Linked DNA regions of Celeribacter indicus. The protein of the gene in region 1 interacts with the protein of each later gene in a pairwise test. Links are inferred from orthologs where the notes say so. Each region holds a gene or a part of one and is shown on either strand. Other genes may lie near its edges. The genes, in order: P73_RS03730 and P73_RS11835.

Evidence for each region.
Region 2: the proteins of P73_RS03730 (region 1) and P73_RS11835 interact in binary tests that used the Escherichia coli proteins (3 or more experiments, as listed by UniProt). The link is inferred for Celeribacter indicus from one-to-one orthologs.

The regions. Positions count from the first base shown.
Region 1 is NZ_CP004393.1:730,612-733,801, forward strand. Bases 264-3,142 are described here. They hold P73_RS03730 (sulfurtransferase TusA family protein), read left to right. Parts: upstream 264-1,519; coding sequence 1,520-1,765; downstream 1,766-3,142. Other genes in these bases: P73_RS03720 (TetR/AcrR family transcriptional regulator C-terminal domain-containing protein), read left to right, coding at 264-285; P73_RS03725 (isopenicillin N synthase family dioxygenase), read left to right, coding at 551-1,477; mobA (molybdenum cofactor guanylyltransferase MobA), read right to left, coding at 1,762-2,373; P73_RS03740 (DUF2478 domain-containing protein), read left to right, coding at 2,450-2,971. In the rest of the region: more of P73_RS03720, read left to right, coding at 1-263. UniProt on the Escherichia coli protein: Sulfur carrier protein involved in sulfur trafficking in the cell. Part of a sulfur-relay system required for 2-thiolation during synthesis of 2-thiouridine of the modified wobble base 5-methylaminomethyl-2-thiouridine (mnm(5)s(2)U) in tRNA.
Region 2 is NZ_CP004393.1:2,349,119-2,352,428, forward strand. Bases 233-3,231 are described here. They hold P73_RS11835 (cysteine desulfurase family protein), read left to right. Parts: upstream 233-1,202; coding sequence 1,203-2,261; downstream 2,262-3,231. Other genes in these bases: iscR (Fe-S cluster assembly transcriptional regulator IscR), read left to right, coding at 233-620; P73_RS11830 (NAD(P)H-dependent oxidoreductase), read left to right, coding at 625-1,206; sufB (Fe-S cluster assembly protein SufB), read left to right, coding at 2,328-3,231. Also shown: more of iscR, read left to right, coding at 159-232; more of sufB, read left to right, coding at 3,232-3,310. UniProt on the Escherichia coli protein: Master enzyme that delivers sulfur to a number of partners involved in Fe-S cluster assembly, tRNA modification or cofactor biosynthesis. Catalyzes the removal of elemental sulfur from cysteine to produce alanine.

The DNA.
Region 1 (3,190 bases):
CCCGAACTCGGTGCCCGGTTCTTCACTGGCGGGGCGACGCAGACGCAGGGCCAGTTGCGCGCCTTCCTCGAGCGGGAGGTGGCGGCGGGGCGGCTCCGGATCGAGGATCCCGAACTGGCGAGCGCGCAATTCGTCGAACTCGCCACTGCGGGCCTCTGGCGACCGCGCCTGTTCGGCAAGATCCGCGAGGCGCCGGATCCCGCAGAGCTGGACAGGGTCGTCTCGAGTGCCGTGCACCTGTTCCTCGCCCGCTACGGCACCGGGGAGGACCGCGCGTCCGTCTAGCCGCCCGTCTAGCCCATGACGATCACAGGCGCCCCCACGGGACCGGAGGGCGCGGACGGGGCCGTCACGTCTCCGGCGCGCCCCTTTTTTGATCCCGGCCCGGAAATTCCGCATCCCGAATGATCAAACAGGCCGAAGCGGGGCGCTCGCCTCTGGGTTGTCATGCGCAGGAACCGGGCAGGGTCCTATCCTGAACGGCATCCGCGCGATCCTGCCTGCTGGTCGCCTGGGGAGGAGGGCGCAGGCACAATTTTGAGAGAGTGATATGATACCGGTACTCAATTGGCAGCTTTTCGTCACCGGCAAGGATCCGGACGCCTTCACGGCAAGTCTTGGCGCCGCCTGCCGCACCAATGGCATCTTTCTCCTGTCCGATCACGGCATACCGCGCGGGTTGCTCGCAGAGGTGCGGGAGGCGTCCGACGCCTTCTTCGCCCTGCCCGAGGCGGAGAAGTCGCAGCTCGACATCCGCCGCTCGAAGGCAAATCGCGGTTGGGCGGGGGTCGGGGTGGAGATCACGCGGGCCCACCTGCGCAAGGAAAGTTTCAGCATGGGGCTCGACCTCACGCCGGAGGATCCGCGGGTGCTGGCGGGGGAGCCGTTCCGCGCGCCGAACCTCTGGCCCGAGATCGACACGTTCCGCGACGCGATGCGAGACTACTACAAGGAGATGCTGGGCCTTGGGCGGTTCCTGCTGAAGGCGGTGGAGCGGGATCTCGAGCTTCCCGCGGGGTTTTTCCAGCCGCATTTCTCCGAGCCGATGGCGACGCTGCGCCTGTCGCACTACCACGGCACGCCGCCCGCCGAGCTTTCGCCCGAGGCGCGGCAGGGGCCGGCGCAGACGGATTACGGCTCGCTCACCGTCGTGCTCACGGATGGTGCGTCCGGGCTTCAGGTCCTGACGCCGCGCGGGGAGTGGGTCGACCTGCCGGAGATCCCCGGCACGCTCGCGGTGCTCGTGGGGGATTGCCTCATGCGCTGGTCGAACGACCAGTATCGTGCGGCCGCGCACCGGATCCTGACGCCCGAGACCCCGCGCCGGCTTGCCGCCTTCTACCTCGATCCGAACCCGGACAGCCTGATTGCCCCGCTGCCGCGGATGGGACCGCCGAACTACGCGCCCGTCCGCGCCGCCGACTATCTGCGCGCACGGCTCGACGAGACCTATCTGTCCGCCGAGGCCGCGCAATAAGCGTGCTGGACAGGGCGCGCGGGACGGCCTAAGCCTCGGCACATGACGGACGAGACCCCTTCCTGGGATGCCGAGCTCGACGCGGTCGGGCTGATCTGCCCGCTGCCGGTGCTGAAGGCGCGCAAGGCGCTTCTCCCGATGGAGCGGGGGGCGGTGCTGTGCCTTGTGGCCTCCGACCCCGCCGCGGTGATCGACGTACCGCATTTCTGTGCGGAGGCGGGGCATGACTTCCTCGGCGTGGAAGAGACGGCGGAGGGGGTCCGGCGCTATCTTATCCGCCGCGGCTAGAGTTGCGCGAGCAGGCGCTCGGCCTCCGCCAGATCCTCCGGCGTGTTGATGTTGAAAAAGGGCGGCACCGGACCGGAGGCGAAGACCACCGGCACCGCGCCCTGTCCTTCGGCGAACCGCCGCATCCGCCGTTCGTCCTGTCGCAGCGCCGCGCGCAGATCCCCGCGCAGCGCGACCGGCCAGAGCGCGAAGGTCGGGTGCCAGCGCAGCACGCCTCCGGCCTCTTCCTCCGCGGCCACGGCAAGTCCGCTCCGGGACGCCCCCGCGCAGAGGCGGGCGACCAGATCTTCGGGGAGGAACGGCGTGTCCGTGGCGGCGGTGACGAGTGCGGCAAACCCCTCCCGACGGGCCCAGTCGAGGCCGGCGAGCACGCCGGCGAGCGGCCCCTGCAACTCGCCATCGGCGTCGGGGAGGACCGGACAGCCAAAGGCGGCGTAGCGCGCGGGGTCGCCATTCGCGCTGATCGCGAGCCGGGCGCATTGCGGGGCGAGCCGCGCCAGCACCCGCGCGACGAGGGGCACGCCCCCGAGCGTCACGAGGCTCTTGTCGATCCCGCCGAGCCGCCGGCCCTGTCCGCCCGCCAGCACGACGCCCGCCACCTGTTCCATCTGCCCGCTCGCTTTGTCCTTTTCCCGTTGCCCGCCATTCTGTATGCCCGTGGAGGGACAGATCAAGGGGCAGGACATGTTGGGCTATGTCATCGGCACCGAAGCGGGCAGCACGGACGAGCTTCTGGCCGGGCTGGCCGAGCGGCTCCTAGCGCAGGGGCGCCGGCTTGCCGGGGCGGTTCAGATCAACCGCGATGTGCCGGGACAGGCCCGCTGCGCGATGGACCTGCGGCTTCTGCCCTCCGGCGCGACCGTCACCATCTCCCAGAGCCTCGGCCCGCTCGCGCGCGGCTGCCGGCTTGATCCCGCGGGGCTCGAATATGCGGTGGCGGCGGCCGAAACCGCGCTGGAGGCCGCACCGGAGCTGCTGATCGTCAACAAGTTCGGCAAGCAGGAGATCGCGGGTCGCGGCTTCCGCGGCGTGATCGGGGAGGCGCTGATGCGCGGGATTCCCGTGCTCGTGGGTCTGAACGCGCAGAACCTCGAGGGATTTCTCGGGTTCGCGGGCGCATTCGCGGAGCCGGTCGCGCCGGATGCGGCGCGGCTTGCCGACTGGTGTGCCTGTCATCTCGCCCCCGACCGGGAGCCGCAGATCTGAGGCGTCTTCCTGCCCGGTTCGCCTCACAATCGCCTAATTCTTGCGCTTATGCTTTAAATTCGGTCAAATGTTGAGCAAAGTAACCGATTGCAACGGATCCCGCAGCCACGACGGCCGGAGAGATTTTGCACCCGCAGCATGTTCGCCGCATAGTGGAGACATCGCAAGGCACTGCCGCGATAGAAGACAGCGTTCCGATGTCTCGGGCGCCTTCAAAGC
Region 2 (3,310 bases), 1.6 Mb from region 1 along the record:
TGTCCGAAAGATGCAGATTTCCGCCGCGGCGGCGATGCGGGAGGCGGACGTTGTGTCGCTTTCCCTGCGGCGGCGGGAGCGTGTATCGGTCCTGTCAGGCGCGACGGGTGCGGACGGATGCGGATGGCGTGAGCCGGTGGCGAAGAAAGGAAACGGGCATGAAACTCTCGACCAAGGGGCGTTATGCGATGGTGGCGCTGGCGGATCTGGCGCTTCAGCCGGAAGGCGGGCTGCTGTCGCTGGCCGATATTTCCAAGCGGCAGGACATCTCTCTGCCCTATCTCGAACAGCTTTTCGTGAAACTGCGCCGCGCCGATCTGGTGACCTCGGTGCGCGGACCGGGCGGCGGCTACAAGCTCGCCAAGCCCGCAAGCGAGATCCGGGTGTCCGACATCCTCGGTGCGGTGGATGAAACCGTCTCCGCCATGCACACGGGCGCAGGGGCGTCGGGGGGGATCTCCGGCTCGCGCGCGCAGTCGATGACCAACCGCCTCTGGGAAGGGCTGTCGGCGCATGTCTATGTCTTCCTGCACCAGACGCGGCTGTCGGACGTGGTGCGCAACGAGCTGCGCCCATGCCCGGCCGTGCCGAACCTCTTTGCCGTGGTCGACGAGGACTGAGGCGATGACCCGGCGGATCCTGATCCTCGATGCGCATCCCGGCACGGGGCGGTTCTCGACCGCGCTCGCCGCGCGCTATGCGCAGGGGGTGCGTGCGGCGGGGGGAGAGCTGCGGGAGATCGCGCTGCGCGATCTCGCCTTCGACCCGATCCTGCACGAGGGGTATGCCGTCGTCCAGCCGCTCGAACCCGATCTCGAACGCGCCTTCGACGAACTGCTCCGGGCGGATCACGTCGCCTTTTTCTATCCGACCTGGTGGGGCGGGCATCCCGCGCTGTTGCAGGGGTTCTTCGAGCGGGTCTTCCTGCCGGGCAAGGCATTCCGCTACCACGAAAAGGACCCGTTCTGGGACAAGCTTCTGAAGGGGCGCAGCGCGGAAATCGTCACGACGATGGATACGCCGGGGTTCTATTACCGGCTCGTCTACCGCAATTCCGGCCTGACCCGCATCCGCAAGACCATTCTCGAATTCACCGGGATGAGGACGCGGGTGCACGCGATCGGCAACCTGCGCGGCAAGTCCGCGGCACAGCGCGAGCGCCTGCTGGCGCGGGCCGAGGCGCTCGGACGGAGGGCGGCGGCATGAGGGTCTATCTCGACTGGAACGCCACCGCGCCTCTGGCGGACGCCGCCCGCGCGGCGACGATCGCGGCGATGGATGTCACGGGCAACCCGTCCTCCGTCCATGCCGAGGGGCGCGCGGCCAAGGGGATTCTGGAGCGGGCGCGGGCGCAGGTGGCGGAGGCCTTCGGCGCGCAGGGGGCGGATATCGTCTTCACCTCCGGCGCGACGGAAGCGGCGGCGCTGGCGCTGGCGGGGCGGGGGCTGTCCTGCGCCGGGATCGAGCATGACGCGGTCGCGAGCTGGTGCGAGGCGAGCCTGCCGGTGGCGCGGGACGGGCGGGTGACGGTCGCGGACCCGGCGCGCAGCGCGCTCCAGGTCGCGAATTCGGAAACCGGCGTGATCCAGAGCCTGCCCGAGGGGCTTGCGGTCTGCGACGCGACGCAGGGCTTCGGGAAAATTCCGCTCGCCTTCAACTGGATGGGCTGCGACATGGCGCTCGTCTCCGCGCACAAGCTGGGCGGACCGAAGGGTGTGGGCGCGCTGGTCCTGAAACAGGGACTGGACGTGACCGCGCGCATTCGCGGCGGCGGTCAGGAGATGGGCCGGCGTTCGGGCACCGAGAACCTCGCGGGCATCGCGGGATTCGGCGCGGCGGCGGAGCGGGCGGCGAAGATGCTGGCCGAGGGTGTCTGGGACGAGGTCGCGGAAAAGCGAGATTATCTCGAGACCCTGTTGGCCGAAGCGGTCGGAGACCCCATCTTTATAGGGAAGGGCGGGCAGCGCCTGCCCAATACCGTGAGCCTGATCACCCCCGGCTGGAAGGGGGAGACGCAGGTGATGCAGATGGATCTCGCGGGGTTTGCCGTGAGCGCCGGCTCGGCCTGTTCGTCCGGCAAGGTAAGGGCATCGAAGGTATTGACCTCCATGGGCTTTTCAGAGACGGAGGCGGCGAGCGCGCTGCGCGTCTCGATCGGGCCGGAGACGAGGAAGGAAGATCTAGAGCGGTTTGCCAGAACCTGGTCGGCCGCCTTCGGACGCTGGAAGGAGCGTTCGGCGAGTGTAGCGGTCGCGCGGTGAGCGGCGATCGGAAAAGAGACAAGAGGCCCGACAGAGGCCGCAAGACACGCACGAAGGAGTGATCCGATGATGGATGACGTTCAGGTCAAGGAAGGCGTCGAGGAAGAGACGGTTGCGGCCGTCAAATCGCTGGCCGGAAAGTACAAATACGGCTGGGAGACGGAAATCGAGATGGAATATGCCCCCAAGGGGCTGTCCGAGGAGATCGTCCGGCTCATCTCGCAGAAGAACGAGGAGCCGGAGTGGATGACCGAGTGGCGGATCCAGGCCTACCGGCGCTGGCTGACGCTCGAGGAACCGGACTGGGCGATGATCGACTATCCGGAGATCGACTTCCAGGACCAGTATTACTATGCCCGGCCGAAGAGCATGGGAACCCGGCCGAAGTCGCTCGACGAGGTCGATCCGAAGCTGCTCGAGACCTACAACAAGCTCGGGATCCCGCTGAAGGAACAGATGATCCTTGCGGGCGTCGAGGGGGCCGGGGAGGCGGCGAAGGATCTCGTCTCCGGGCTGACCGACGCCGCCGCGCCGGAGCGCAAGGTCGCGGTGGACGCGGTGTTCGACAGCGTCTCGGTCGGGACGACCTTCCAGAAGGAGCTCCAGAAGGCGGGCGTCATCTTCTGCTCGATCTCGGAGGCGATCCGTGAACATCCCGAGCTCGTGAAGAAATATCTCGGCTCGGTCGTGCCGGTGTCCGACAACTATTATTCCACGCTGAACTCGGCGGTCTTCTCCGACGGGTCCTTCGTCTACGTGCCGCCGGGCGTGCGCTGCCCGATGGAGCTGTCGACCTATTTCCGCATCAACGCGGAAAACACCGGCCAGTTCGAGCGCACGCTGATCATCGCGGACAAGGGCTCCTACGTGTCCTATCTCGAGGGCTGCACCGCGCCGCAGCGCGACACGGCGCAGCTTCACGCCGCGGTGGTGGAGATCGTCGTGGAGGAGGACGCCGAGGTGAAATACTCGACGGTCCAGAACTGGTTCCCCGGCGACGAGACCGGCAAGGGCGGGATCTACAACTTCGTCACCAAGCGTGCGGATTG